4 regions of the Providencia sp. UF-224 genome follow, and region 2 is predicted to be linked to each of the others. Evidence: predicted binding sites of a transcription regulator. Region 2 holds the regulator's gene; each other region holds the start of a gene.

Region 1 (7,669 bases), on a different contig from region 2:
CCCTCACAGAACTTGCTGAAAAGCTGGCACAACAGCTGGAGCAACGCTAATCGTGGAAATGTTATTTGATACCTTGATTGAGTTAGAAAAAAAGCTGCACTTTTTCGCTAATCGGCAAAATATCGATTTTCTTCAAGATATCCTGCATCCCGACTTTTTTGAATTTGGCCGTTCAGGTGGCACAACGGATAAACTCGATACCTTGGCCTCGTTGATTGATGAAACATCCAAAACGATTTATTCAGATGGCTATCACTGCACATTATTGAGTGAGAGTACGGTATTGATAACATATATGAGTTTTGAATTACATCAGGGAGAAAAAACAAGGCAGACTAATCGCTCGTCTATTTGGTTAAAGAATTCAGCAAATCATTGGCAATTAAGGTTTCATCAGGGAACGCCAGCAGATAATTAACAAAGACATTAACACTCGTCATGCTCTCGTTGAAGTTACTAATTCCCCTATTTTTAAAACTGCCTTCACAGGCTAATGAAACCCCATAAAAAAATCCCCCTGCAAGCTGCCTCACAGGGGGATTACAATGTAAAACTTAGTCTGTATTAATTACAGAACATCAACACAGTTCAATTCTTTGAAAGCTTGTTCTAAACGAACAACCATTGAATCTTGTGCTTTACGCAGCCATACACGTGGGTCGTAGTATTTTTTGTTAGGTTTATCCGCACCTTCCGGGTTACCTAACTGACCTTGCAGATAGCCTTCGTTCTTTTTGTAGTACTGTAAAATACCATCCCAAGTTGCCCACTGAGTATCCGTGTCGATGTTCATTTTGATAACACCGTAGCCGACGGCTTCTTTGATTTCAGCAGCACTTGAGCCAGAACCACCGTGGAATACGAAGTCTAAGCTGTTGTGTGGCAGGTTATATTTTTCTGAAACGTAGTCTTGTGAGTTACGCAGAATTTTTGGCGTTAATTGAACGTTACCTGGTTTATAAACACCGTGAACGTTACCAAAAGAAGCAGCGATGGTGAAACGTGGGCTCACTGCATTCAGTTTTTCGTATGCGTATGCAACGTCTTCTGGTTGAGTGTACAGCTCAGAGCTGTCCATACCTGTGTTATCAACACCGTCTTCTTCACCACCAGTACAGCCTAATTCGATTTCCAGCGTCATATCGATTTTAGCCATACGCGCTAAATATTTAGCACAGATTTCGATGTTTTCTTCCAGTGATTCTTCTGACAGGTCAATCATGTGAGAAGAGAACAGTGGTTTGCCCGTTTTCGCGTAGTGTTTTTCACCTGCGTCTAACAGACCATCAATCCATGGCAGTAATTTTTTCGCACAGTGGTCAGTATGCAGAATAACTGGCACGCCATAGTGCTCAGCCATTTGATGCACATGATAAGCACCTGAAATAGCGCCTAAAATTGCAGCTTGTTGGCCTTCTGCTTTCAAACCTTTACCTGCGATAAATGCAGCTCCGCCGTTTGAAAACTGAACAATAACTGGCGCACGCACTTTTGCAGCCGTTTCGAGTACGGCGTTAATTGAATCCGTACCAACACAGTTCACCGCTGGCAATGCAAAGTTATTTTCTTTGGCAACTGCGAAAACTTTCTGTACATCATCACCCGTGATAACACCCGGTTTAACAAAATCAAAAATTTTAGACATGTGAAAAGGTCCTGTGGTAAACAGGCAGCCTACGCTGCCTGTTGTGTATGAACAATTAATTACGCTTTAGCACGTTCTTCTAGCATCACAACGGCAGGGAGCTTTTTGCCTTCAACGAACTCAAGGAAAGCACCGCCACCCGTAGAGATATATGAAATTTTGTCTGCAATACCGAATAAATCGATAGCGGCTAATGTGTCACCACCACCCGCGATAGAGAATGCATCACTTTCGGCGATAGCTTTTGCAACGATCTCTGTTCCTTTACGGAAGTTAGGGAATTCGAATACACCAACTGGGCCATTCCACAGAATGGTTTTGGCGTTTTTCAGGATTTCAGCCAGACGTTCCGCTGATTCATCACCTAAGTCCAGAATTTGCTCGTCGTCTTTAATTTCAGTACTTGATTTCAGAGTCGCTTCAGCGGTTTCAGAGAACTCAGTGGCAACACGGACATCTGTCGGTACTGGAATTTGGCAGTTAGCCAGTAATTTTTTCGCTTCAGGGATTAAGTCAGCTTCATATAATGAACGACCAACATTGTTGCCTTCTGCTGCGATAAAGGTATTTGCGATACCACCACCAACAATCAGTTGGTCAGCGATCTTAGACAGTGAATCTAACACAGTCAGTTTTGTGGAGACTTTAGAACCACCCACAATCGCAACCATTGGGCGCGCTGGGTTACCCAGTGCTTTGCCTAATGCTTCTAACTCATTGCTTAACAATGGACCTGCGCACGCAACTGGTGAGAATTTTGCCACGCCATGGGTCGATGCTTGAGCACGGTGAGCCGTACCAAACGCATCCATCACATACACGTCACATAATGCAGCGTATTGTTTTGACAGTGTTTCGTCGTCTTTTTTCTCGCCTTTATTAAAGCGAACGTTTTCCAGAACGACTAACTCGCCAGCAGCAATATCAACGCCATTTAAGTAGTCTTTGACTAAACGAACTGGGTAATCGATTTTATCTGTCAGGTAGTCAACAACAGGTTGCAGTGAAAACTCTTCGTTGTACTCGCCTTCAGTCGGACGACCGAGGTGAGAAGTGACCATAACTTTAGCGCCTTGCTTCAGAGCAGCTTCGATTGTTGGTAATGAAGCACGGATACGTGCATCAGAAGTAACTTTGCCATCTTTTACAGGAACGTTTAAGTCAGAACGAATAAAAACACGTTTACCCGCTAAGTCTAAATCGGTCATCTTAATTACAGACATGGTGAATCCTCTTGTTGATTCTCTATAAAGTTTCCATCAACTACTGGGCAGAGGCGAAAAGGTTATCATGCCCTGCTGTCTGTCAGTAGCTAATTAGTTTAAACCTGTTCGTCGAAACCGACAGCTGCCATCGCTAGCGTTGTATCTAGCATCCGGTTAGCAAACCCCCATTCGTTATCACACCAAACCAGGGTTTTTATTAAATGTTTTCCGCTAACTCGCGTTTGCGTACCATCTATAATAGCACTGTGTGGATCATGATTAAAATCCATCGAGACTAACGGCAATTCTGTGTAGTCCACTATACCACGAAAATGCCCCTGTGCGGCGCTTCGCAGTAGTTGGTTCACTTTTTCAACACAGACATCGTCATGTACGGTAACACTCAAATCAATCGCTGTCACATTGGTTGTCGGCACACGGACAGAGATAGCTTCAAAATGATCTTTGAATTTCGGAAAAATTCGCGTAATACCCGCCGCTAATTTGGTATCAACCGGAATAATAGATTGGCTGGCAGCACGCGTTCTTCGTAAATCTTTATGATAAGCATCGATAACGGGTTGGTCATTCATTGACGCGTGGATAGTCGTTACAGTCCCTGACTCAATCGTAAATGCTTCATCAAGTAATTTAATAATTGGGATAATACAGTTAGTGGTGCAAGAGGCGTTTGATACAATCTTGTCTTTGGCCGTTAAGTTTTCGTGATTAACGCCATAGACAACTGTGGCATCAAGGTCATCAGTGCCTGGGTGGGAGAATAGCACTTTTTTAGCGCCTGCCGCGATGTGCATTAAGCCATCATCTCGCGAGCCATAAGCACCACTGCAATCAAGGACAATATCAATACCGAGTTCTTTCCACGGTAACCCCGTGATATCGGTTTGGTGAAATAAACGAATGTTATCGTCGCCGACTTGTAAGAGTGAGCCATTCAGTCTCACATCCCACGCAAAGCGCCCATGACTGGAATCATACTTCAGCAAATGCGCGATGCCTTCCGGTTCAGCAAGTTCGTTAATTGCAACGACGACTATCTCTGCCCGACGGCTCGATTCATATAACGCTCTTAAAACGCTTCGACCTATTCGACCAAAGCCATTTATTGCCACCCTGATTGCCATTCCACACCTTGTATATGAGCAAAATCACACGGTTGCTAAGGATAACTGACTCACACTCACTCTACTGCTCATTTTAGCTGTTAAACATCAAAAGTGTGCTGTAGTCGACACTTTTTAAAAATTTTTTCATTGAATTTCATTTCACTGAAACGGTTCAGCTAATCTAGAATTAGATTAAGGGATAAAGTGATAGAACGCAATAGAAAATCATCGATGGATGCACAAAAAAACAACGCCTAACGATCTGCTAGGCGTTGTTCAGCAAAATAAGATTATGCGGGGCATTCAACACATGAATACCCCATCATTAAATCACTTATTTCAGAAGCGATTTCGCTGCTTCAACGGCTTTTTCTACCGTGATGCCGAACTCTTTGTACAGTTCTTCCGCTGGTGCAGATTCACCAAAGGTATGCATACCGATGATAGCACCGTTTAAGCCAGTGTATTTGAACCAGTAATCAGCAATACCTGCTTCGATAGCCACACGAGCGCTAACATTTGCAGGTAAAACAGCTTCGCGGTAAGCAGCGTCTTGTTTATCAAATGCATCCGTAGATGGCATAGAAACAACGCGAACTTTGCGGCCTTCGGCTGCCAGTTGGTCAGCAGCTTTAACCGCTAATTCAACTTCAGAACCTGTTGCGATGAAGATAAGCTCAGGTGTACCTGCGCAATCTTTCAGAACGTAAGCCCCTTTCTCGATATTCGCTAATTGCTCAGCGGTACGAGGTTGTTGCTCTAAATTCTGACGAGAGAAAATCAGTGCGCTTGGACCATCTTTACGCTCAACCGCATATTTCCATGCAACCGCAGACTCAACTTGGTCACACGGACGCCATGTGCTGACGTTTGGTGTCACACGCAGGCTTGCCAGTTGCTCAACCGGTTGGTGAGTTGGGCCATCTTCACCCAGACCGATAGAGTCATGAGTATAAACGAAGATGCTGCGAATTTTCATCAGCGCAGCCATACGCACAGCATTACGCGCGTATTCAACGAACATCAGGAAGGTTGCACCGTAAGGAATGAAACCGCCGTGTAATGCGATACCATTCATGATGGCTGACATACCAAATTCACGTACACCGTAATGGATGTAGTTACCCGCTGGGTCTACGTTCAGCGCTTTAGAGCCTGACCACATGGTTAAGTTACTTGGTGCTAAGTCAGCTGAACCGCCCATAAACTCAGGTAATACTTTACCGAAAGCTTCCAGTGCGTTTTGTGATGCTTTACGGCTAGCGATGTTGGCAGGGTTTTGTTGCAGGGTTTCAACGAATTTTTTCGCTTCTGCATCAAAGTTTGCTGGTAATTCACCGTTCATACGACGGGTAAACTCAGCCGCTAGCTCAGGGAATTCCGCGGTATAAGCAGCAAATTTCTCATCCCACGCTTTTTGTTTCGCTTCGCCCGCTTTACGTGCATTCCAAGCTTCATAAATATCTTGTGGAATTTCGAACGGACCAAATTTCCAGCCCAGTGCTTCACGTGTTGCTGCAATTTCAGCATCACCTAATGGTGCACCGTGAACAGATTCAGAACCCGCTTTGTTTGGTGAGCCAAAACCAATGATGGTTTTGCACATAATCAGCGTTGGTTTGTCTGCTTTTTTAGCTTCATTTACCGCAGCATTGATTTGCGATGCATCGTGACCATCGATGTCACGAATAACATGCCAGCCATAAGACTCAAAGCGTGCAGCGGTATCATCAGTAAACCAACCTTCAACTTCACCATCGATAGAGATGCCGTTGTCATCATAGAATGCGATCAGTTTATTTAATTTCAGTGTACCCGCTAAAGAACATGCTTCGTGCGAGATACCTTCCATCATACAACCATCACCCATGAAGACATAAGTGTGGTGGTCAACAACATCATGGCCAGGACGGTTGAATTGCGCCGCTAATGTGCGTTCTGCAATCGCAAAACCGACTGCGTTTGCAATACCTTGGCCTAATGGACCGGTTGTTGTTTCAACACCTGGAGTATAGCCATATTCTGGGTGGCCCGGTGTTTTAGAGTGTAATTGGCGGAAGTTTTTTAACTCTTCGATAGATAAGTCATAACCAGTGAGGTGCAGCAAGCTATAAATCAGCATTGAACCATGGCCGTTTGACAGTACAAAACGGTCACGATCTGCCCAGTGTGGGTTTGCTGGGTTATGATTCATATGGTCACGCCACAGTACTTCAGCAATATCAGCCATGCCCATTGGCGCGCCAGGATGCCCTGATTTTGCTTTTTGAACCGCATCCATACTTAGAAAGCGGATAGCATTAGCAAGGGTTTTACGAGTCGTCATCAGTATACTCCAGGTAGGATAAAAACGTACTTAAACCAATTTTTACAACGCAATACGGATAGTGCTACTTTGATTTCGCCGCAACGAAAAACGTCAATTTACCGATGTAGCGCGATTGAAAGTAACCCAATTCTATCCATACCGCAATATTTGCTATGTTCATGGCAGCAGATCGTGAATAAATTGAACTGCCGCAAAGCTGAATCCATTCCATTGCGCAAAATATCCCTTAAGGCTTACATTTTTGCGCAAGTGACTAACCTTATTAAACCTGAGTTCACTGTCTGGGATCAAGGTGATTTATGCATCTAGCACATTTAGCTGCCACATTAGTGATAATTGGCAAACTTTTAAGCAAAAAAGTGCCTCAATATGCCCGAATATTTTTGTTTTGATTTAAGTAGAAATACGCAAACCCTTCCCATCATGGAAGGCTAATGAATTAAAAAAAAACCAGTAACAATAAGCATTACTGGCTAATCATATAATATGAAATTTTAAACAGGCTAATCGCAGTTGCCTATAGAATGGTATTTATCAAAAATAACAATGTACTTACGGCTTTTTTTCTTTAAAGCCGTATTGCGAAATTCTTGTTGAGGTAAAAGGTGAAGAACTAATGGCTGCTCATCGTCGTCCACCTCGCAACTTTCGTGGACTAACACCCTAAAATAGGTATTTCCCGTATTTTTTAATACGCCCGCATTTCCATCCATGGCATATTGGAAATCAACTTTTTTCGGTCTAACCACAAAATAGGTTTCTAAACTCACCGTGGGGTAAAATAACGATTGTTGATTCGAAGCCGGATCAGTTTCAACATCCAGCGCCGTTTCACTAATCACAATTTTATAATAACGCTCTTTATCGTCTTCTTTACCGCGATAAAAAATCTTAAAATATTCTTGCTCCCTGGGTAATAAGATTTTTTTTAAGGGAGTAAAAATAATTTCCCCCTCTTCTATTGGCTTTCCTTGTTCTTTGCTCTCTGGCTTATCTATTTGATAAGCACTAAAGGTATATAAATTGACCTTTTTTGTATCATTGATATAGGACTTTGAGAAAAAGCTTTTATTTGGTTCAAGTGCTGAAATATCCGAGCTTAGATATAACGCATGCGCCTTCCCAAAGAATAACAGTATCACCCCAAATAATATGAACTCGTAAAATCGCTTATAGATGCACATCGGGCCCCGTCCAAATCGCCTTCACAACGACAGTTCCACTAGCAGACACCGTACCCAACCAATCAATGCCATCCAAAGTAAACAACGAATTAGACTCATTCATTGGAAAGCGTAAATCTAAATAAGTCCGATAAAATGACCCTAAGTCTTGGTTAGGAATATCCCACGGCGTTTCTGCC
Region 2 (7,669 bases):
TATGCTTCTACTTATTGATAATTACGATTCATTTACTTACAACCTTTACCAGTACTTTTGTGAGTTAGGGGCTGAGGTTGTTGTAAAACGTAATGACGAAATTACCATCGAAGAAATTGAACAGCTTTCGCCTACGCATCTGGTGATTTCACCCGGGCCATGTACACCAGATGAAGCAGGGATCTCCCTTGAGGCGATAAAATATTTTGCGGGCAAACTGCCCATTTTAGGGATTTGCCTTGGTCATCAAGCCATAGGCCAAGCTTTCGGCGCATCTGTCGTTAAAGCCCGTGAAGTGATGCACGGCAAAACATCCGCAATTCATCATAACCATCAAGGCGTGTTCAAAGGTTTGAACCGGCCACTGACGGTGACTCGCTATCACTCTCTGGTTATTGCCGCAGAGACACTTCCTGTTTCTTTTGATGTATCAGCTTGGTCACTAAATAACGGTGATGTTGATGAAATCATGGGGATACGGCACAAAACCTTGCCAATCGAAGGCGTTCAGTTTCACCCTGAAAGCATTCTGAGTGAACAAGGTCATGAGTTATTGAATAATTTCCTAAAGTATTAGTTTGGTAATATTGTTCATAATAAATTAATTATGCATATTTCACCCTTACCTATTGCTCTTTTGTGATTTTTTATTCATATTTGATGCTTATATTTTCACTTAAGCATCAAGTTAGAGCAGGTGAGGGGTATGACAGAACAACAATCAGTAAATCGGCAGACTTTTGACCAAGTCATGTTGCCTATATTTTCGCCAGCAGAATTTATTCCAGTCAAGGGCGAAGGAAGCCGTGTTTGGGATCAGCAAGGCAAAGAATACATTGATTTTGCAGGCGGAATTGCGGTTTTAGCCTTGGGTCATTGCCACCCAAGTTTGGTCGCGGCCGTTCGTGAACAGAGTGAGAAGCTTTGGCACGTCAGTAATATCTTTACCAATGAACAAGCGCTTAAACTCGCGCAAAAAATCACCCAAGCAACATTTGCCGATCGCGCGTTTTTTGTGAACTCAGGTTCCGAAGCCAATGAGGCGGCTTTTAAACTAGCACGTCGTTATGCCATCACAAAATACAGCCCTTATAAAACCAAAATTATTGCCTTCAAGCAGGGGTTTCACGGGCGCACATTATTTACCGTTTCGGTCGGTGGACAAGCTAAATATGCAGATGGCTTCGGGCCAAAGCCTGCGGACATTATCCATGTGCCTTTTAACGACCTTGATGCGGTTAAAGCAGTGATAGATGAGAATACCTGTGCGGTTGTTTTAGAGCCCGTACAAGGCGAAGGGGGTGTCACTGCGGCTACGTCAGAATTTCTGCAAGGTGTTCGTAAACTGTGTGATGAAAATAACGCCTTATTAATTTTCGATGAAGTGCAAAGTGGAATGGGGCGTACAGGCAAGCTATTTTCATATATGCACTATGGTGTGACACCCGATATTTTAACTACGGCAAAAGCATTGGGCGGTGGTTTTCCAATTAGTGCAATGATCACCACAGAAGAAATCGCGAAAACCATGGAAGTTGGTTCTCATGGTACAACGTATGGCGGTAACCCATTAGCTTGCGCGGTAGGTAATGCGGCATTTGATATTATTAATACTGAAGAAGTGTTAAAAGGTGTCGAAAAACGTCGCGAGCTATTCGTTGCTCATTTAAATAAGCTGAACGATAAATATGGCATTTTCTCCGAGATCAGAGGAATGGGGTTATTAATCGGCGCGGAGTTAGATGGCAAACTATTAAACCGTTCGAAAGATGTTTTGCAAGCCAGTGCTGTAGAAGGCTTAATGATGTTAAATGCAGGCACTAATGTACTGCGTTTTACGCCTTCACTGATTATTTCTGAAGAAGAAATCAACAGCGGTATGGCGAAATTAGAGGCGGCGATCGGGAAGTTGCTGAAATAATTGAAAGATAAGTTGCAGAATGATTTCTGCAACTTATTAAAAAATTGTTTTTTATAACGACTATTGAGCTGGTAATGGCATTTTTTTCATCTTAGCTTGGTCCTCTAACCGTGCTTGTAATTGCTCTTCTGAGCTATTACTGGGTATTCCAGCAGCTAGGCATTGATCTTTATGTTCATGTGAATATTTATTTACTTTTTTATTCTTGGCTAAAGGGTATTTATTTTTTAGTTTCTCTTTTTTTTGAGTTGTTTTTTTCTCATTAACCTTAGTGTCTGGTGTAAGGTTATTAGCCTCATTATCGGAACTGTAACCAGAAGATAATGAAGTGAGACTAATAGAGGTCATCATTTTCTCTTTATTAGCAAGTATTTCCCTTAGTGCTTTAATTTCATGATCTTTTATATCATTTTTAAGCTTTAATTCATGGAACATGCTTGTTGAATTAATTTTGTTTTTAACTAACTCATCTATTAGATTATATAATGAATTATTTTCAAATATTAAATTATCAATATTTTCATTGTTTTTTGTGTTTTCTACTTCCGATTTTTTTTCAAATACATCATCAAAATCAAAGTTGTGAGATTCATCATGGTATATAGGCGTATTGTCTTCATCGTAAGTAACTAAAAATTCGCTCATTATTGGTTTTTTTATAGCTAAAATGTTTTTTTCTAGAGCACTTTTATCCAATGTAATATTGTGAATTTTATTTTTTATGTCTTTTAGTTCACCAGTTAGTAAATTTTTTACTGTCGTTTGCATGTTAATTAAACTTTCCAATTTTTCATTCTTTTCTTCCATGTTAATCTCTTTTGATACTTCTTCTTCTAATGAAGAAAGGTATTTACTTTCTTTTTTTAAGTGTGAAATTCCTCTTATTTTTGACTCATATCTTATGGATGATTTCAGATCATCAATTTCGTTTTTTAGCTCTTCTTGTTTATTTGTTAATTTTTCATTTCTGTCTAATAAATCTTGGTAATGTTTAAGGTAGCCTATTGTTTCATTTTGCTTTTCGATGATTTCATCTGTAGCGGGATTTTCACTAAAAAAACTATTCTTATCTAACAAGTTATTAATGGATTTTTCTATTTTATTTGTTAAATCTTTGATGAATTGTGGGATCTTAAAAGATTTTTCTATTAGCTTATTTTCGAGGGTGGATATTGTTTTTTTGTTTGAGTTTAATGTATGGAATAAATTTAATTCTTTTTCCTGTGATTCATTTTCTGTTAGGTTTATGTGAAACTTTGATTCCACCTCTTTTTTGTTAAAACGAAAAGATGAGAATGGGTTATTTACTTTTATATTTTTAATTTTTTGTATAATAGTGGGTGTTTCTCTTGTAGCTCCAGTTGATGAAATTTCTTTGTATAGTGAGCTAGTTGTGGTATTGTTCTGGGGATTAGTTTTCATAGTCATATCCTATATTAATACTAAAAAGTAATTTATTAATTAAATATTCATGCTTAATATTGAAATTATTAACCTATTCAATATGTTGGTTTTATCTTATGACATTGTTATGTTGATAAGATGTAATTAATCATTGCCTTAATGATGGTTTTAAATGAAAAAAGAAAACACTTTATTGAATGATTTATTTTTTTAATTCGTTCAATAAATTATCATTAATGTGAATTTGATTTTGTATTTCAACGATGTTATTCATAAGTGCATTCATTTCCATGGTTAGTCTTTTTTCTTTTTTAATGCTATTGCTTATTTTTATTAAGTCAGAGTTTTTAATTGAAGTGACATTCCTATTTAAGTGAGGTTTTCGTTCTTTATGGTCTAATGGCGTAGATTTGTTAGATAGTTTGTAATGTTGCTTGATATATTGTGTTCTTAATGCGGATGTTTTTGTTTGTAATATATTCCCCTTAAAATCAAAAGTGCTTTTAGGTAGAGGGGTTGATTTAGAATGCTCTTGAATATTGTCAGCAACTCTATAGTGTACATATGTAATTTTTTTTTGAGAAAAAGGCGTTGTTTTTTGTTTAACTTGCTCTAATGGGGAATTAACATTAATAATTTCTTTTGTGTTTCTTTGAATTATTAAGGGGATTTTAGTACCGTTTTTATTTTCTAGTTGCTTAGGTGGATGATAGTTTTTTATGATTTCATCCTTTATTTCTGGAGTGTTGATATTAACCCCTGGAATTTTAACGTACCGATATAAAAAATTGGCATATCCATGCATTTCTTCATCAGCGCGATTGAAATTTTCAAAAATTGTCTGATTTTCTTTTATTAGCGAATTGGCATCTTGCTCATTATAAAAAGTAGATGCATAAAACTTATATAATCGACCTTTCAGTTGATTAACTTTATACTTAAATTCGTCAGAGTGTAATAATTTAGTATCCTTTATACTTTCTGAATCACTTTCATAAGCTGAGTCAATGCTTTCTAGGCTACAAGCATGTGATGGTTTAGATTGCCGCTGAGTGGATAATGGTTCTTTTCTCGATGAAGCAGTAACAGTAAAGATTTTCTTTATAAAATCATCGGAATTACTAATGTTTTTAAAAATATCGGAATGACCTGACAAATTGCTAAGTGTAATTTTCATAAATATAACCCTACTTAATATTATAATTATTATTTTATAGAGAGCTAAATAGAGAAAATATAAAGAAACGACACTCATTAAAAAATGATATATAAAATAATCGTATTTTGGGAAAATAGCGTTATATCGATGATACAACGCTATTTGAAAGTGTGCGCCCCACCAAGGGAGTGAGGCGAAAGGTTAATTATCGTGTACCGTAAACAACAATGGTTTTACCATGCGCAGAGATTAAGTTTTGATCTTCCAGCATTTTCAAAATACGGCCGACAGTTTCACGGGAACAACCAACGATTTGGCCAATTTCCTGACGGGTGATTTTGATTTGCATCCCGTCTGGATGCGTCATGGCATCAGGTTGTTTGGCTAGATTCAGTAATGTTTGTGCAATACGGCCAGTTACGTCTAAGAAGGCGAGGTTGCCCACTTTTTCTGACGTGGTTTGCAGGCGGCTTGCCATTTGCGCAGAGAGGCGCATTAAGATATCAGGGTTAACCTGAATCAATTGACGGAATTTTTTGTAAGAAATTTCAGCAACTTCGCAGGCGATTTTTGCTCTAACCCACGCAGTACGTTCTTGCCCTTCTTCAAATAATCCAAGCTCACCAATGAAATCCCCCTGATTCAGGTAGGAGAGGATCATTTCTTTGCCTTCTTCATCTTTGATTAAAACAGCCACTGAACCTTTAACGATGTAGTAAAGGGTTTCTGCTTTCTCACCCTGATGGATCAGTGTGCTCTTGGATGGATACTTATGAATATGGCAGTGTGACAAAAACCATTCAAGAGTAGGGTCTGTTTGTGGCTTGCCGAGAACCATTAGCGTTATCCTCTGTATGTTATTGCAGCCATCCGGAAAGCGTACCAGAAAGGCTGGCTTTAAAGTCACTAGCTTAGCATATTAATTTGTCTTATATACCCTAAATAACAGGAAGAGCAACATTGCATCAATCGCTTTTCATGGTTAGGGTAAACAAACTGATATCAACACTATAATATAATCAAATACAACGTTGAGTTTTGATCTTAATCCTATCAACTAAGTATTGTTTGTAGCATATCCAATACAGAAAGTCTTCCCTGTATCGCTTCAGCAGAATAAAGCTGATATAACATTCATTATATCTATGGAACAATGTAGCCTTTAAATCGATTTCATTTCAAGGGGAATAAAATGGAAGCAAGAGTTAAATGGGTAGAAGGACTCTCTTTTTTAGGTGAGTCAGCGTCAGGCCACCAAGTGATGATGGACGGTAACGCAGGCGATAAAGCACCAAGCCCAATGGAGATGGTATTAATGGCTGCGGGTGGCTGTAGCGCAATTGACGTGGTATCCATCTTACAAAAAGGCCGTAATGATATTACCGACTGTGAAGTGAAATTAACCTCTCAGCGCCGTGAAGAGGCGCCACGTTATTTCGTTAAAATCCATCTGCATTTTATTGTAACAGGGAATGAATTAACGGATAAAGCCGTTGAACGTGCCGTTCAACTTTCGGCTGAAAAATATTGTTCGGTCGCGTTGATGTTGGAAAAAACTGTCGAAGTGACCCATAGCTTTGAAATAAAAAATTAAAAATAAATTTAATTATTATTAATATATTTGAATTTAAAGATGCTTATCTTAATTATTGGTAAGCATCTTGTTTAATAATTAAAAAATAATTTAGCTATGTTTCTGGCTAATGAGTTTTTCGACTATTGGCGTCATAATTAATTCCATCGCGAGACCTAATTTCCCGCCAGGCACGACAATAGTATTCATCGCAGAGATAAAAGAGCCTGATATCATTGATAGCAGGTAGGGAAAATCGATCTGCTCAAGCCCGCGAAAACGAATAACAATAAAACTTTCATCCTGTGAAGGAATAGCTTTCGCTGAAAACGGGTTTGAGGTATCGACAGTAGGTACGCGTTGGAAGTTAATATGGGTACGGGAAAATTGTGGCGTGATGTAGTTAATGTAATCCCCCATCGAACGTACCACTGAATCCATTACCGCTTCTCGGGAGTGCCCGCGCTCAGTGGTGTCACGGATAAGCTTTTGTATCCACTCTAAGTTCACGATAGGCACAACACCGACAAGTAAATCAACATGTTGCGCAACATTGTGCTCAGGTGTCACTATCCCACCGTGTAAGCCTTCATAAAACAGCACATCCGTTTTTTCTGGCAACGATTCCCAAGGGGTGAATGTACCCGGTTGTAAACCATAAGGCACGGCTTCGTCGTAGGTGTGTAGGTATTTTCGTGATTTTCCACAGCCCGTTTTGGCGTAATCCACCAGTGTTTGCTCAAGTAGCGCAAAGTCATTGGCTTCTGGGCCAAAATAACTAATATGGCGGCCTTGTTCTCTGGCTTTACGGATTGCCATATCCATTTCAGGACGCGTATAGCGATGAAAGCTGTCACCTTCTAGCGTAGCAGATTGGATATTTAATTGATGGAATATTTTACGGAATGCTTGGCTAGTTGAGGTCGTGCCAGCACCGCTTGAACCAGTGATGGCAATAATCGGGTGTTTTTTGGACATAGCGGACTCCCTGTGTTGCGCTTATGGCCACTATTTCAGAAACAGCGAACGAAGCGGGTTAGCGGGCTTTAGGCATGAAATTAACGGATTCATGCAATTCTGACCAGACTAGCACAATTTCGCCAGAAACTAACTGCCGTTTCACATCGTTCACTTTATCTTGCAGGCTTTTTTCTTGGGCGCCGTAGTCGGTGCCCTCGCGTAACACATAGCTTTCAATCAGATTATCCAGTGTTTCAGGCGCAAGCTCTCGCCAAGGAATAATCATTCTTTTTCCTTATTTAAATAAGGAGTTAGCCATTGTGGAATCCGGGTTTCTAGCCACATTTGAGGCTTTCTTAATGTCCCACTCACAAAGCCCACGTGGCCACCGTGTTCAGTCATTTGATATTCCACGTTTTTAGGTAAATGGGATAAATCAGGAACGACTTCAGGTGCCATAAAAGGATCATCTTTGGCATGAATGATTAACGTTGGTTTCGTAATATAGGCAAGCTTAGGGAGGGCGCTACATTTCTGATAATAATCTGTTGCATCATCAAAGCCATGAATACGAGCGGTGATAACATCATCAAATTCACGAATACGTTTCAGTTGTTTTAGCTGTAACAAATTTAATGGCAAGGAACCGGGG
Region 3 (7,669 bases), on a different contig from region 2:
AGTTAATATTATGAATTTTATGCTGTTTTATTATGAAATGATGCTTTATGAAACAGTATAGGACTTAAGTGTAGGCTTACACATTAAACAAGAAGTTCAGGACATCACCGTCTTTAACGATGTAGTCTTTTCCTTCTGCGCGCATTTTACCTGCCTCTTTTGCACCTTGTTCACCGCGGTACTGAATGAAATCCGCAAATGCGATGGTTTGAGCACGGATAAAACCTTTTTCGAAGTCAGTATGGATTTTACCAGCCGCTTGTGGCGCGGTTGCACCGACAGGGATTGTCCATGCACGAACTTCTTTAACACCTGCGGTGAAGTAAGTTTGCAGGTTTAGTAACTCATAACCAGCACGAATAACGCGGTTTAAGCCTGGCTCTTCGATGCCTAAATCTGCCATAAATTCGTCGCGTTCTTCATCATCTAACTCAGCGATGTCGGACTCGATAGCCGCGCATACAGGGACAACCACAGAGCCTTCGGCTTGCGCAATTTCATACACTTTGTCTAAGAATGGGTTATTTTCAAAGCCATCTTCATTGACGTTCGCGATATACATGGTTGGTTTTAACGTTAAAAAGCTTAAATAGCGGATTGCGGCTTTATCTTCAGTGGTTAAATCCAAAGTACGCAGCATGCCTGCTTGCTCTAAATGTGGCAGGCATTTTTCTAACGCTTCTAATTCCGCTTTCGCATCTTTATCGCCACCTTTAGCGCGTTTTTGTACGCGGTGGATAGCACGTTCACAGGTATCAAGGTCAGCTAAGGCTAATTCAGTATTGATAACATCAATATCTTCAGCGGGGTTAACTTGGCCAGCAACGTGGATAATGTTGTCATCTTCAAAACAACGTACAACGTGGCCGATAGCTTCAGTTTCACGGATGTTAGTTAAAAACTGGTTACCGAGACCTTCACCTTTTGATGCGCCTTTAACCAAGCCTGCAATATCCACGAATTCCATGGTGGTTGGTAAAATACGCTGTGGCTTCACGATTTCAGCTAATTGATCAAGACGTGGGTCTGGCATTGGCACAACACCCGTGTTTGGTTCAATTGTACAGAAAGGGAAGTTGGCTGCTTCGATGCCGGCTTTGGTCAATGCATTAAATAATGTGGATTTACCCACGTTTGGCAGACCAACGATACCGCATTTAAAACCCATATGTTTCTCACCTTAAATAGCGAGGGGCAGGCGAGTGCTGCACCCAATGTTTAGAAATTGGCGCTGATTATACACAAAAAGTCGATTTTGATGAAATGAACTCTTATGCAGTCGCTTTAAAGCTATGTAAACGGTTAATCGCTTTGTCCATTCCATCAGATAACAGAATGTCTGTGCACCTTACCGCTTCATCAATCGCATCATCAATCAGTTTTTGCTCAGACATCGGTGGCTTACCTAAAACGAAACCGACAACCTTGTTTTTATCGCCCGGATGACCAATACCAATGCGCAAACGGTAAAAATTTGGGTTATTGGCAAATTTGCTCTGAATGTCTTTTAACCCGTTATGGCCGCCATTACTACCACCAAGCTTCATTTTTGCCACACCCGGTGGGATATCAAGCTCATCGTGGGCGACTAAAATTTCATCGAGGTTAATACGATAAAAATTTGCGATGGCTGCGACGGCTTTCCCACTGAGGTTCATAAAGGTGGTCGGTACTAATAAGCGAATATCATTACCACCAAGATTAATGCGTGCGGTATAGCCGAAAAATTTCGGTTCTTCTTTTAAGGGTTGATTGTGGCGTTCAGCTAACAAATCAACATACCATGCCCCTGCATTATGGCGGGTTTGTGCGTATTCAGCCCCCGGATTTGCAAGGCCAACAATTAATTTAATTTTGCTCACGGCGACTATTTCACTGTCAGTTTATGGAATTAATCGCCTAGTTTACCTTGTGATGGGGAGGATGTACAAAAATCCGATAAAAACATCACGTTCATTATAGTTACGTTATGAACTATTCGTTTTTTCTGTATTTTTGATAAAAAGCACTTTATGGGTAGATATTATGGACAACTTTGTACCTTGTGATGCCTATCGCAAAAAATTTTACTTAATGCACTATAATCCTTACATAAATATAAAGAATCACCGAATTAATTTACAGATGCTTGCTTATCAGTCCACTGATACTGGAGGTAGATATGAAACGGAAAAGTGCTCATTTAATTGGTAATGTTCTCATGGGATTAGGGATGGTCATGATGATTGGGAGCATTGGGGTTAACCTATTCGCCCATGTGATCAATTTTGGCTTGTCTGAACTGGTTACTAACGGCTCACTCTTCGGAATTTTCGTGGGTGCGATGGTGTGGCTAGCAGGGGCGAGAGTTGGGGGACGTGAGAAAGTTGCAGACCGTTACTGGGTATTAAAGAATTACGGTCGTAAAGATAATCACCGTTATCCATAATTATTTAGCTTATTAATAAGGCAGCGATAATTTTAGGTGATAGTTAGCTGGGTGATAGTCGATGTTTTTAACGTCAAGGTCGCCTAGCTGTATAGGTTTTGTGTCTGTTTTTTTAAGCATTCACAACAAAGAAGTTGGTTATTTTTATGGCGTAGAGGTTGAGTGAATAAAAAAAGCCATAGAAATAGGTATCTATTGTCTATACGCGCTAAAAACATAAAGCCCCTACAGATGACTGCAGGGGCTTAATTTTTGGCTGTGATTTCATTCCATCACTGTAAGAGCATGAATAACCCGACGGTAATTAGTGCTCGAACATTGCTGAGATTGACTCTTCGTTGCTAATGCGACGAATAGCTTCAGCCAGCATGCCTGATAATGTTAAGGTGCGAACGTTAGGCAGCGCCTTGATTTCAGGTGACAGTGGAATAGTGTCACAAACAATGACTTCATCAATCACTGAATTTTTGATGTTGTCTACAGCATTGCCTGAGAAAATCGGGTGAGTTGCGTATGCGAACACACGTTTTGCACCACGTTCTTTCAGCGCTTCAGCCGCTTTACACAGAGTACCACCGGTATCAATCATATCGTCAACTAAGATGCAGTCACGACCTGAAACATCACCGATAATGTGCATAACTTGAGAAACGTTTGCGCGAGGGCGACGTTTATCAATGATTGCCATGTCGGTGTCATTCAGGAGTTTTGCGATAGCTCTAGCACGTACCACGCCGCCGATGTCTGGAGATACAACGATTGGGTTTTCCAAGTTTTTCTGGAGCATATCTTCCAGAAGAATTGGGCTACCGAATACATTATCAACAGGAACATCAAAGAAGCCCTGGATCTGCTCTGCGTGAAGGTCAACAGTGAGAACACGGTCAACGCCAACACTGGACAGAAAATCGGCAACAACTTTAGCGGTGATTGGTACACGGGCAGAACGTACGCGACGATCCTGTCTTGCATAACCGAAGTAAGGGATAACAGCGGTAATACGACCAGCAGATGCACGGCGCAGGGCATCGACCATAACAACCAGTTCCATTAAGTTGTCATTAGTTGGTGCACAAGTTGACTGGATGATAAAAATATCACCACCGCGAACATTTTCATTAATTTGAACACTGACTTCGCCGTCGCTAAAACGACCAACAGCCGCGTCTCCAAGATTAGTGTAAAGGCGGTTAGCAACACGTTGTGCTAGTTCCGGTGTAGCGTTACCAGCAAAAAGCTTCATATCGGGCACGAGAAAAACCTCAGGCTTGCGTCCAGAGAGATATTGTTGACCAATAGCAATGAGCGTTGTTTCATTACTTATTGGTGCAATACACGGGTTATCCCAGCGCGGAAATTGTGCAGTGGGGATACGTTAGCGCCTTGAGCGACGAACCCTTGCACCCACGATGGGGCTTTATTTAACACCTTAAGGGCATCCGCTTGTGTTTCAAATTCAGAAAAAACACACGCGCCTGTTCCTGTTAGGCGAGACGGAGCATATTCTAACAGCCAAGAAACAAGCTGTTCAACCTCACGAAAACGTTTTCTTGCGATCGGTTCGCAATCATTTGCGTACGGAGCCAGTAATAATGCGGCTAGGGAGCGTTTTGGAGAATTTCGATTTAATTGCGGATCTGTGAAGATAGTCGGAGTTGATATTTCAATTCCGGGGTGAGCAACCAGATACCATTTCTCTTTAGGGGAAGCTTTGGTTAATATTTCACCGATTCCTTCAGCGAATGCAGCATGGCCTCGAACAAACACAGGCACATCTGCACCGAGCGTTTTGCCAAGCTCAGCCAAAACCTCATCGGACACTTGTGTACCCCAGTGTTCATTGAGGGCAATCAATGTGGTTGCCGCATTCGATGAACCACCGCCAATACCACCGCCCATCGGGAGGATTTTATCAATCGCGATATCCGCACCAAGGGGCTGAGCCCAATTGAGCGTTTCACGGCAATAGCGTTGTAGTAATGTGGCAGCCCGCAAAATTAAGTTCTTTTCGGGAGGAACCCCAGCCATTTCAGTTACTAAATTCAGTTGATCATCATGGCGTGTGGTAATCGTGATTTCATCGCCATAATCTAAAAATTGAAACAGCGTTTGTAGCTCATGATAGCCATCTGGGCGTTGGCCCGTGATATACAAGAATAAATTTAATTTAGCGGGGGAAGGCCAAGTTAAGGTCATTTTTTCAGTGTCCAGCTGTCCATTTTCAATTTAATTAATCGGTCGCCTTGGCGTAGTTCAAGGTAATTTGGCAGCATTGGCGAGGTTTTGGTGTCGTAGGAAATATAATCTAACACCCATTTTTCCCCATTTTGTTCAAACGTCACGTTTTTCAGTAAGTGGTTTTCATCTAAGGTGAAATCCGTCGCCCTACCCGGAGAACCCACTAACCACGCAGTTAAGTCATCTAGCGGGATTTCCATGCCAGTCAGTTGATAGATTAACTCGCTAGGGACATCACTCATATGAGTTTGCCCATCTTTGGTGGTTAAACGCGCCAAATCAGGCTCAACGGTGAGTTCTAATTCACGGCTTCCCAGCGGGTTTGTCAGCAATAAACGATACTTTTCGGGTGTATATTGCTGCCAGAAGAATTTTGCGTAAGTCTTGGTTTCACCGCCATTATAAACGAAGGAGCCACGTGTTTGATAATCACGCAGTTGATTCAATTCTTGCTGGTGGGCTTTCCATTGCGCGTCAGACGCTGAACCTGTGCCTTTGGTGGTATTTTGTGATGTAGTGACACAAGCTGTTAATAAAAGGCAGGAAAGAGGCAAAAGCCGCCAAAAGCCTTTTACAGGGTGAGTGAACGACAAAACTTGGGTTAATTGCATAGTCAATCTCAACGTTTTAGGGCACAGATAACATCATAAATTAAAGCGAATTACGCTAGGTTATACATAAGGTAGCGTATTGATGGGTAAAATTGTGCGCTAATCTGCTGATTGAATCAATCAGAATAGGGTTATTTCCCGTAAAGTTGATTAAAGCAATAGGGCATCACCATTTGCTTTCTGTGCGAAATAATTGCATTCTTTATGCATGTTATTGTAGTCGTTAGCGTTGTGATTAATAATTTGCTAACAATAAAATTAAAGGAACGATAGGTTTCAATCATGAAAAATAATCGTTAATACCTTTTTTTTCGTTTATTTTTTGGGATTGGTCATCTTTCTGAATGATAGAACCTTGCAAGGCGTAGAAAGCGTCGCGAGGATCATCTACAATAGTCGTATATAAATAGCAGTAATGTTCTCTTTATTAATAATGAGCATAACGTTACTGACAAAATAATTAGCAATGTAAGCAATGTGAGTAAGTCGTAAAGCGCAATGACCTTATTAGCCTTAGGCATCAATCATAAAACGGCACCAGTTGCCCTGCGTGAGCGGGTGACTTTTGGTCCTGAAAAAATCGACCATGCACTTGAGGATCTTCTTAAACAGCCTCAAGTGAATGGCGGCGTTGTGCTGTCTACGTGTAATAGAACAGAACTGTATTTGAGCCTTGAGTCGCAAGACAAAGCGCAAGAGCAGCTGGTTAAATGGTTGTGTGATTTCCACGGAATTACCCCAAAGGATTTGCAGCCTAGCCTGTATTGGCACCAAGATGACCACGCCGTTAGCCACTTAATGCGAGTGGCAAGTGGCCTTGACTCCTTGGTATTAGGGGAGCCGCAAATTTTAGGCCAAGTGAAAAAAGCGTTTGCACTTTCACAAGATAGCCATTCGTTATCCAGTGAATTAGAGCGTTTATTCCAAAAATCATTTTCTGTCGCCAAACGCGTGCGAACTGAAACAGATATTGGTGCGAATGCGGTGTCTGTCGCGTTTGCAGCTTGTACTCTGGCTCGTCAAATCTTTGAATCACTCAAACATTTGAATATTTTGTTAGTCGGAGCAGGGGAAACTATCGAGCTCGTAGCTCGCCATTTGCGTGAGCACGGCGTGCAAAAGATGATGATAGCCAACCGAACCCGTGAGCGTGCTGAACTGTTAGCCAATGAAGTTAACGCCCAGGTGATTTCATTATCGGATATCGATAGCCGCTTAGCTGAAGCTGACATCGTGATCAGCTCGACCGCCAGCCCGCTGCCAATTATTGGTAAAGGCATGGTTGAGCGTGCAATGAAAGTCCGCCGCAGTAAGCCAATGTTATTAATCGATATTGCTGTACCGCGGGATATCGAACAAGATGTTGAAAAACTTCGCGATGTGTACCTGTATACTGTTGATGACCTTGAGTCCATCATTGCGCAAAATTTAGCGCAACGTAAAGCAGCAGCGGTTGAAGCGGAGTTTATTGTTGAACAAGAAAGCAGCCATTTTATGGATTGGTTGCGTTCACAAGCCGCAGTGTCTACAATTCGCGATTACCGAGAGCAAGCTGAGGCAATCCGAGCTAATATGGCCGAAAAAGCTTTAGCAGCTGTTCGACAAGGCGCTGACCCTGAGCAAGTGATTATGCAGTTATCGCAGCAACTTACCAACCGCCTTATTCACGCTCCGACCAAATCGCTGCAACAAGCAGCGGGAAATGGCGATGTTGAGCGTCTAAATCTACTTAGGGACAGCTTAGGGCTGGACCATCAATAACCACTTTTTAATCATAGGTCTTATATAACGAATGAAGCCTTCTATTGTCGCAAAACTAGAAGCATTACAAGAACGCTACGAAGAAATCGAAGCGCACCTTGCAGATGCGGGTGTGATTGCCGATCAAGACCGTTTTCGAGCTTTATCAAAAGAATATGCGCAATTATCAGATGTAGCGAAATGCTTTAGCGCATGGCGTACAGTGCAGGACGATATCGAAACGGCAGAAATGCTGTTAGACGATCCTGAAATGAAAGAAATGGCTCAAGAAGAGCTTAAAGAAGCCAAAGCACGTAATGAAGAGCTTGAGCAACAACTACAATTATTGTTACTTCCTAAAGACCCTGATGACGAATATAACTGTTTCGTAGAAATTCGTGCAGGTGCAGGTGGTGATGAAGCCGCAATTTTTGCTGGCGACTTATTCCGTATGTACAGCCGTTATGCAGAGAATAACCGCTGGCGTGTTGAGCTAATGAGCACCAGCGATGGTGAGCATGGCGGTTATAAAGAAGTTATTGCAAAAATTTCCGGTGACAGTGTTTACGGGCGTTTAAAATTTGAGTCTGGTGGACACCGTGTGCAGCGTGTTCCTGAGACTGAATCTCAAGGCCGTATTCACACTTCTGCG
Region 4 (7,669 bases), on a different contig from region 2:
AATAGTCAGTAAGATAAACGATATAGTCCGAAGAGTTTGATGTGTTTGAATGAGTGGCTAAGTGCTTTAGTTCATCTAATATATGATTGTATTTTAATACCATTATATTATCGACAGAGACAATAAAGGCACCGCATTTGCGGTGCCTTTATTATTTAATTACCACTAAGAATTATTTTTTAGATGGTTTTTTTTCAGCAACTTTTTTAGGGGCTGCTTTTTTCTCAACAGCTTTCTTTTCTGTTTTCAGTTCAACAGATGGTGCACCTGCGTGCTCCACAAAATCACGACCATAATAGGAATCCAATAATAACTGTTTAATTTCAGAGATTAATGGATAACGTGGGTTTGCCCCGGTACATTGGTCATCGAAAGCATCTTCAGACAGCTTATCTACACGCGCTAAGAAATCAGCTTCCGCAACACCTGTTTCACGGATGGATTTAGGAATACCTAAGTCAGCTTTAATTTCATCTAACCACGCTAATAACTTCTCAATTTTAACACCCGTACGGTCATCTGGATTTGTTAGACCGAGATGATCTGCAATCTCAGCATATTGACGACGCGCATGAGGACGGTCGTATTGGCTGAATGCAGTTTGTTTGGTTGGGTTATCGTTCGCATTGAAACGGATAACGTTACAGATTAATAGCGCATTTGCCAGACCATGAGGAATATGGAACTCAGAGCCAAGTTTGTGTGCCATTGAGTGACATACACCCAAGAAAGCGTTAGCAAAGGCAATACCCGCTAAGGTTGCACCATTGTGTACACGTTCCCGTGCTACTGGGTTTTTGGCACCTTCATGATAACTCGCTGGCAGATAATCTTTTAATAAGCTTAGTGCTTTTAATGCTTGACCATCGGTAAACTCATTGGCCAATACGGAAACATAAGCTTCTAATGCGTGGGTGACCGCATCTAAACCACCAAAAGCAGTTAATGATTTTGGCATGTTCATGACAAGGTTAGCATCGACAATTGCCATATTTGGCGTTAATGCATAGTCGGCTAATGGGTATTTTTGCCCTGTTTTATCATCGGTCACAACTGCAAATGGTGTGACTTCAGAACCTGTACCTGATGTGGTTGTGATAGCCACTAATTTTGCTTTCACGCCCATTTTAGGGAAACGGTGAATACGTTTACGGATATCCATAAAGCGTAATGCCAGTTCTTCAAAATGCGTTTCAGGGTGCTCGTACATAACCCACATGATTTTCGCCGCATCCATTGGGGAACCGCCACCTAATGCGATAATGACATCAGGTTGGAAAGCTTGCATTTGTGCCGCACCTTTGCGAACAACTGTTAACGTTGGGTCGGCTTCAACTTCAAAGAAAACATCAGTTTCAATATGGTGTTTTTTGAGAACATTAACCACTTCATCCACATAGCCATTATTAAATAAGTAGCCATCGGTGACGATAAATGCACGTTTTGCACCATCAGTCGCAATCTCTTCAAGGGCAATCGGTAAACAGCCACGGCGGAAGTAGATTGAATTTGGAAGTTTATGCCACAACATATTTTCAGCTCTCTTCGCTACAGTTTTGGTATTAATCAAATGTTTAGGACCAACGTTTTCGGAGATGGAGTTACCACCCCAAGAACCGCAGCCGAGCGTGAGAGAAGGGGCTAATTTAAAGTTATACAAGTCACCAATCCCACCTTGTGAAGCAGGGGTGTTGATCAGGATACGTGCTGTTTTCATTTTTTGACCGAAATAATTTACACGTACATGTTCATTATCTTGGTCTGTATATAAGCAAGAGGTGTGGCCAATACCGCCCATTTCAACCAATTGCTCCGCTTTTGCTACCGCATCTTCAAAGTTTTTGCCGCGATACATCGCTAACAGTGGCGATAGTTTTTCATGGGCAAAAGGTTCAGACTCATCAATCAGTTTTACTTCACCAATTAAAATCTTGGTATTTATTGGTACCGTAATGCCTGCCATTTCCGCAATTTTATGCGCAGGTTGCCCCACGATAGCGGCATTTAAGTTACCATTTTTTAAAATAATATCTTGAACGGCTTTGAGTTCTTTACCTTGCAGTAAATAACCGCCATGGTTTGCAAAACGTTCACGTACTTGGTTATAAATTTCATCGACAACAACAACAGACTGCTCAGATGCACAGATAACGCCGTTATCGAAGGTTTTGGACATTAAAATAGAAGCCACTGCGCGTTTAATATCGGCGGTTTCATCGATAACAACTGGGGTATTACCCGCACCCACACCAATGGCTGGTTTACCTGAGCTGTAAGCTGCTTTTACCATACCTGGGCCACCTGTCGCTAAGATCAGGTTAATATCAGGGTGGTGCATTAATGCATTGGATAATTCAACGGATGGGGAATCAATCCAGCCAATAATATCTTTTGGTGCGCCTGCTGCAATAGCGGCATTAAGAACAATTTCCGCTGCACGGTTAGTTGCCACTTTCGCACGTGGGTGCGGAGAGAAAATAATGGCATTACGTGTTTTTAAGCTAATCAGCGATTTAAAAATAGCTGTTGATGTTGGGTTTGTTGTTGGTACGATACCGCAGATAATCCCAATAGGTTCTGCAATCGTAATTGTACCAAATGTTGGGTCTTCAGATAGAACACCGCAGGTCTTTTCGTCTTTATATGCATTATAGATATATTCGGAAGCAAAGTGGTTTTTGATCACTTTATCTTCAATAATACCCATACCAGACTCTTCTACAGCGAGTTTTGCAAGAGGGATACGTGCATCAGCAGCAGCAAGGGCAGCAGCGCGGAAGATTTCATCTACTTTTTCTTGCGAAAAACTAGCGAATTCGCGTTGAGCTTTTTTGACACGAGCAACGAGTTCATTGAGTTCGGTAACGTTAGTTACGGACATATAGATTACTCCTGATAAATGTTAAACTTTTTAAGCCAATGAGCAATGTATCTATAAACAGGGTTAAAAAAGACTGCCTAAAAAAGAAAGTATAGATAATATTAATAATAACGTAGCTCATCATCGCCTATTGGCTTAAAAACCTTGTTAAAACGTGAATTATTGATGAATAGCTTATCAATAACTCGGTCTATCAGTTAAGGATAGATTAACAAAACAGAAATTAAATAAAGTGATCTAAATCACGAAAATAGCAAGCTGACACCTTTCAGCATGGTTGTTTTTGTACTGTTTGAAATAGTGTTGTTGGTGTATTAATTAACTTTCACATAAGTAAGCTAAATGCATCGAGATTGATAATAAAGCTAACAAAAAATGGGGTAAAAAGAGACATCTACAGAAAATAGTGCTTTGCTCAAGGAAATTTGTTACATCAGTGATAAAATTAAAAAAGATATCAATACATCTCTAACCAGAGTTATTTAAGGAATTGAATGAGTGAGTGCTGCATTACTTGACCTATCGGGCTACATTAAGTTTTTCATCGGTCTATTTGCGCTGGTAAACCCTGTGGGTATTTTACCTGTGTTTATCAGTATGACTAATTACCAGAGTAATGCTGGGAGAAATAAAACCAACACCATTGCGAATACTTCAGTTGCTATTATTTTATGTACTTCATTATTGATTGGTGACTCAATCCTACAGTTATTTGGGATCTCAATTGATTCGTTCCGTATTGCTGGGGGGATATTGATTGTTACCATTGCAATGTCAATGATAAGCGGAAAAATTGGTGAAGATAAACAGAATAAACAGGAAAAAACAGAAACAGCTGTTCGTGACAGCATAGGTGTTGTGCCTTTAGCATTGCCGCTAATGGCAGGGCCGGGGGCAATAAGTTCTTGTATTGTCTGGTCTTCAAGATGGCACGGTTGGCAGAATTTTTTAGGTTTAGCCCTCACCAGTATTTTCTTTGCTTTTTGTTGCTGGTTATTGTTTCGCTCCGCCTCATTATTAGTCCGCTATTTAGGGCAAACAGGGATCAACGTTGTCACGAGGATCATGGGATTATTACTGATGTCCCTTGGCATCGAATTTATCGTCACTGGTGTCAAAGCACTTTTCCCCGGTTTACTCTAAGCCATTTCTTTCCAATGCCGCTGTTATGCATTTTTGCAAGTAGCGGCATTGAGATAATTACCACCTTCCCAATACAGCCTCAAAGTATCCAACAGCAGGATATGTCGTAAATTCACTTTTTTTGTCATAAACAATCAGCAATAGAAACAGTCTTATCTGTAATTTAATGTCGCATTTTTTGCTAAATCAGGGATAAAAAGTAAGGAATTGTGAGCTGCGTAAATTTATTCACTATTCTAATTGGTGTTTGTTAATGATATGTTTGGAAGAGTGAAGGGGGAATGTACTGCGCCACACAACGAAGAGTAAAGCATTTTATTGAATTTAAAGGGTTTTATGTTATCTGTGCAAGATTATTTTAAGATTGATATAAAATTTTTAACTAACAAATGTTAATTAGTTGTTTTGATTATTTGTATCTAAAGGATAAATTTGGCTATGTGTGGCTAGCTAAAGGGTTTAATTAATCACAGTGAAGGTTGCTAATCATGAGGGACAAAATGATAAGAACGGCAATAGGTTTGGGAGCTCTGTCATTATTTTTTGCATCATCCTATGTAAGCGCGAATTCAGCTAAGCCAGTACAGTCAATTGTCATTAACAACGGCTCAGAAGTCGCCTCCCTTGACCCCCACAAAGTGGAAGGGGTTCCTGAAAGTAATATCATTTTAAATCTGTTAGAAGGTTTGGTTTATACGGATGTCGATGGAAAAGTGACACCGGGTGTGGCAAAAAGCTGGGAAAACGATAATTACATAACTTGGGTTTTCACACTCAGAGATGATGCAAAATGGAGTGATGGAACGCCTGTCACCGCAGATGATTTTGTGTATAGTTGGCAACGGCTTGCGGATCCCACAACAGGTTCACCTTATTCAAGTTACCTACAAAATGCTTATATTTTAAATGCAGATGAGATCCTTGCAGGTAAAAAGCCTGTCAATGAACTTGGCGTAAAAGCCTTAGACTCCCATCATTTACAAGTCACACTCAGCCACCCAGTGCCTTATTTTGTCGATATGTTATCCCATACCGCCATGAAACCTGTTCACAAACAAACAGTTGAAAAATATGGTGATAAATGGACTCAACCACAAAATTTTGTGGGAAATGGGGCTTATTTACTGGATAAATGGGTGGTTAACGAGCGCATTGTTGTCAAACGTAACCCATTATATTGGAATAACGCGCAGAGCAAGATAGACCAAGCAACGTTCCTCTCGATTTCATCAGAAGTCAGTGATATCAACCGCTATCGCAGTGGTGAAACCGATATCAGCAATTCCGCTATTCCGCCTGCGCTTTATCAAAAAATGAAACAAGAAAGGCCTAATGAGCTATATGTAAGGCCTTATTTATGTACTTTTTATTATGAAATCAATAATAAACGCCCACCCTTTAATGACCCTCGAGTGAGGGAAGCGATTAAGTTAGGGTTAGATAGAGAAACCATTACAAATAAAATCATCAATCAAGGCCAAACAGTGGCTTATGGTTTTACGCCAACGTTTATTAATAATGGAAATTTTGTTCCGCCACAGTGGGCTAGTTTACCTGCTGAGCAGCGTTATCAACGGGCGAAGGCTCTGCTGGCTGAGGCAGGTTACACCAAAGAGAATCCCCTGAAATTTTCGTTGTTATACAACACATCAGATCAAAATAAACAGCAAGCCATTGTTGCGGCGTCTATGTGGCAAAAAAATATTGGCGCTAAAGTTACATTACAAAATCAGGAATGGAAAACGTCCTTACAAAGTCGCCATGAGGGGCAATACGACGTTGCAAGGGCAACTTGGTGTGCCGATTACAATGAACCAACGGCATTTTTAAATATGATGCTAACGGGTAATAGCAATAACACAGGTTTCTATTCAAACACTGCGTTTGATGCATTACTTGCACAAGCATTAACTGCGCCAAATGAACAAGCGCGTCATCAGATTTATCAACAAGCTGAAGCCTTGCTAGACAAGGACTCTGCGTTAGTTCCTGTCTATTATCGCGTCAGCGCTCGTATGGTAAAACCCACCGTTGGTGGATTTAAAGGTAAAGACCCCCTTGATTATACGGATATTAAGCGGTTATATATAAGTGAACCTAATAAATAATATCCAAATAATTATAAAAAGTGTTTATCTCAAAGATAAACCTGCATCAACACACAATCATAATAAATATGTATGGGAGTAACCGATAAGATGAGTAAATTAATCAATAAATCGATTATTGCACTTAGCGTGACAGCTGGGTTAGCGATGGGGTCAATAGCAACCAGTTTTGCTGCGACGGTTCCAGCAGGTGTTGAACTTGCTGAAAAACAAGTAATGGTGAGAAATAACGGCTCAGAACCACAATCTTTAGATCCACACAAAATTGAAGGGGTACCTGAATCTGCTTTAGCAAGGGATCTATTTGAAGGTATTACTATTGTTGGCCCAGACGGGGAAATTTTACCTGGCTCAGCAACCAGCTGGGAAAACAAAGATTTTACCGAATGGACCTTTAAAATTCGAGATGGCGCAAAATGGTCAAATGGTGACCCTGTCACGGCAGAAGATTTCGTTTACAGCTGGCAGCGCTTAGCGGACCCCGATACCGCATCGCCATATGCAAGTTATTTGCAGTATGCGCATATCAAAAATGTTGATGACATTATTGCTGGCAAGAAAAAACCAGAAGAGCTTGGCGTTAAAGCCCTTGATGACAAAACATTAGTGATTTCTCTCAGCGAAGCTGTGCCTTATATTCCTAAATTATTAGCGCACTCATCCATGTCGCCAGTGAACAAAAAAGTGATTGAAAAAAATGGTGCGAAATGGACACAACCACAAAACTTTGTTGGTAATGGTGCGTATAAACTGAAAGATTGGACGGTTAACGAGCGTATTGTACTAGAGCGTAGCCCAACTTATTGGGACAATGCGAATACCGTTATTGACCAAGTGACTTTCCTGCCAATTTCCTCTGAAGTGACTGATGTAAACCGCTATCGAAGTGGTGAAATTGATATGACGTACAGTAACTTACCGATTGAGCAATTTAAAAGCTTACAACAAAATATGCCCAATGAGCTACGCGTAAGTCCTTATCTGTGTATTTACTACTATGAAATTAATAATGAAAAACCGCCATTTAACGACCCGCGAGTTCGTGAAGCGTTAAAACTGTCGATGGACAGAGACACAATTACCTATAAAGTGAAAGCGCAGGGGGATATCCCCGCTTATGGCTTTACTCCACCATTCACCAGCGGTATGAAAACTGAGAAACCAGATTGGTATGCCAATATGACTCAGGAACAGCGCAATGAAAAAGCCAAACAACTGTTAGAAGAAGCGGGTTATAATAAAGCAAACCCATTAAAATTCAACTTGTTATATAACACGTCAGACTTACATAAACGTATTGCGATTGCTGCGTCTTCTATGTGGAAGAAAAACATTGGCGCAGACGTTAAACTCGAAAACCAAGAGTGGAAAACATTCTTGGATAGCCGACATCAAGGTAACTATGATGTTGCCCGTGCAGGATGGTGCGCAGATTATAACGAACCTTCTTCATTCCTGAACATGCTGCTTTCTTACAGCAGTAATAATACCGTTCACTATAAAAACACGGACTTTGACGCTGTAATGAAGAAAACAT

What was found. The regulator CRP, encoded in region 2, controls carbon source genes, mostly activating them, when cyclic AMP is high. The targets are predictions, from matches to a motif close to ATGTGANNNNNNTCACAT.
Region 1: epd (erythrose-4-phosphate dehydrogenase) is a predicted target of CRP. The motif match lies at 4,008-4,025, and genes of this name have one in related genera.
Region 3: pth (aminoacyl-tRNA hydrolase) is a predicted target of CRP. The motif match lies at 2,043-2,060, and genes of this name have one in related genera.
Region 4: adhE (bifunctional acetaldehyde-CoA/alcohol dehydrogenase) is a predicted target of CRP. The motif match lies at 3,112-3,129, and genes of this name have one in related genera.

Annotation. Positions count from the first base shown of each region.
Region 1 is NZ_JBSICC010000002.1:223,717-231,385, reverse strand. It holds gene AC4IFO_RS03320 (LysR substrate-binding domain-containing protein) at 1-50, shown strand, start outside; gene AC4IFO_RS03315 (nuclear transport factor 2 family protein) at 59-418, shown strand; gene fbaA (class II fructose-bisphosphate aldolase) at 569-1,645, opposite strand; gene pgk (phosphoglycerate kinase) at 1,705-2,868, opposite strand; gene epd (erythrose-4-phosphate dehydrogenase) at 2,967-3,995, opposite strand; gene tkt (transketolase) at 4,312-6,303, opposite strand; gene AC4IFO_RS03290 (fimbria/pilus periplasmic chaperone) at 6,810-7,490, opposite strand; gene AC4IFO_RS03285 (fimbrial protein) at 7,477-7,669, opposite strand, start outside.
Region 2 is NZ_JBSICC010000014.1:22,377-30,045, reverse strand. It holds gene AC4IFO_RS14185 (aminodeoxychorismate synthase component II) at 2-577, shown strand; gene AC4IFO_RS14180 (aspartate aminotransferase family protein) at 707-1,921, shown strand; gene AC4IFO_RS14175 (hypothetical protein) at 1,982-3,343, opposite strand; gene AC4IFO_RS14170 (hypothetical protein) at 3,528-4,502, opposite strand; gene crp (cAMP-activated global transcriptional regulator CRP) at 4,690-5,322, opposite strand; gene AC4IFO_RS14160 (OsmC family protein) at 5,677-6,078, shown strand; gene AC4IFO_RS14155 (phosphoribulokinase) at 6,169-7,035, opposite strand; gene AC4IFO_RS14150 (YheU family protein) at 7,094-7,303, opposite strand; gene AC4IFO_RS14145 (hydrolase) at 7,300-7,669, opposite strand, start outside.
Region 3 is NZ_JBSICC010000031.1:12,580-20,248, forward strand. It holds gene ychF (redox-regulated ATPase YchF) at 77-1,168, opposite strand; gene pth (aminoacyl-tRNA hydrolase) at 1,272-1,862, opposite strand; gene ychH (stress-induced protein YchH) at 2,162-2,428, shown strand; gene prs (ribose-phosphate diphosphokinase) at 2,733-3,680, opposite strand; gene ispE (4-(cytidine 5'-diphospho)-2-C-methyl-D-erythritol kinase) at 3,749-4,624, opposite strand; gene lolB (lipoprotein insertase outer membrane protein LolB) at 4,621-5,277, opposite strand; gene hemA (glutamyl-tRNA reductase) at 5,776-7,038, shown strand; gene prfA (peptide chain release factor 1) at 7,070-7,669, shown strand, end outside.
Region 4 is NZ_JBSICC010000029.1:8,955-16,623, reverse strand. It holds gene adhE (bifunctional acetaldehyde-CoA/alcohol dehydrogenase) at 173-2,881, opposite strand; gene AC4IFO_RS19205 (YchE family NAAT transporter) at 3,380-4,024, shown strand; gene AC4IFO_RS19200 (ABC transporter substrate-binding protein) at 4,525-6,132, shown strand; gene oppA (oligopeptide ABC transporter substrate-binding protein OppA) at 6,223-7,669, shown strand, end outside.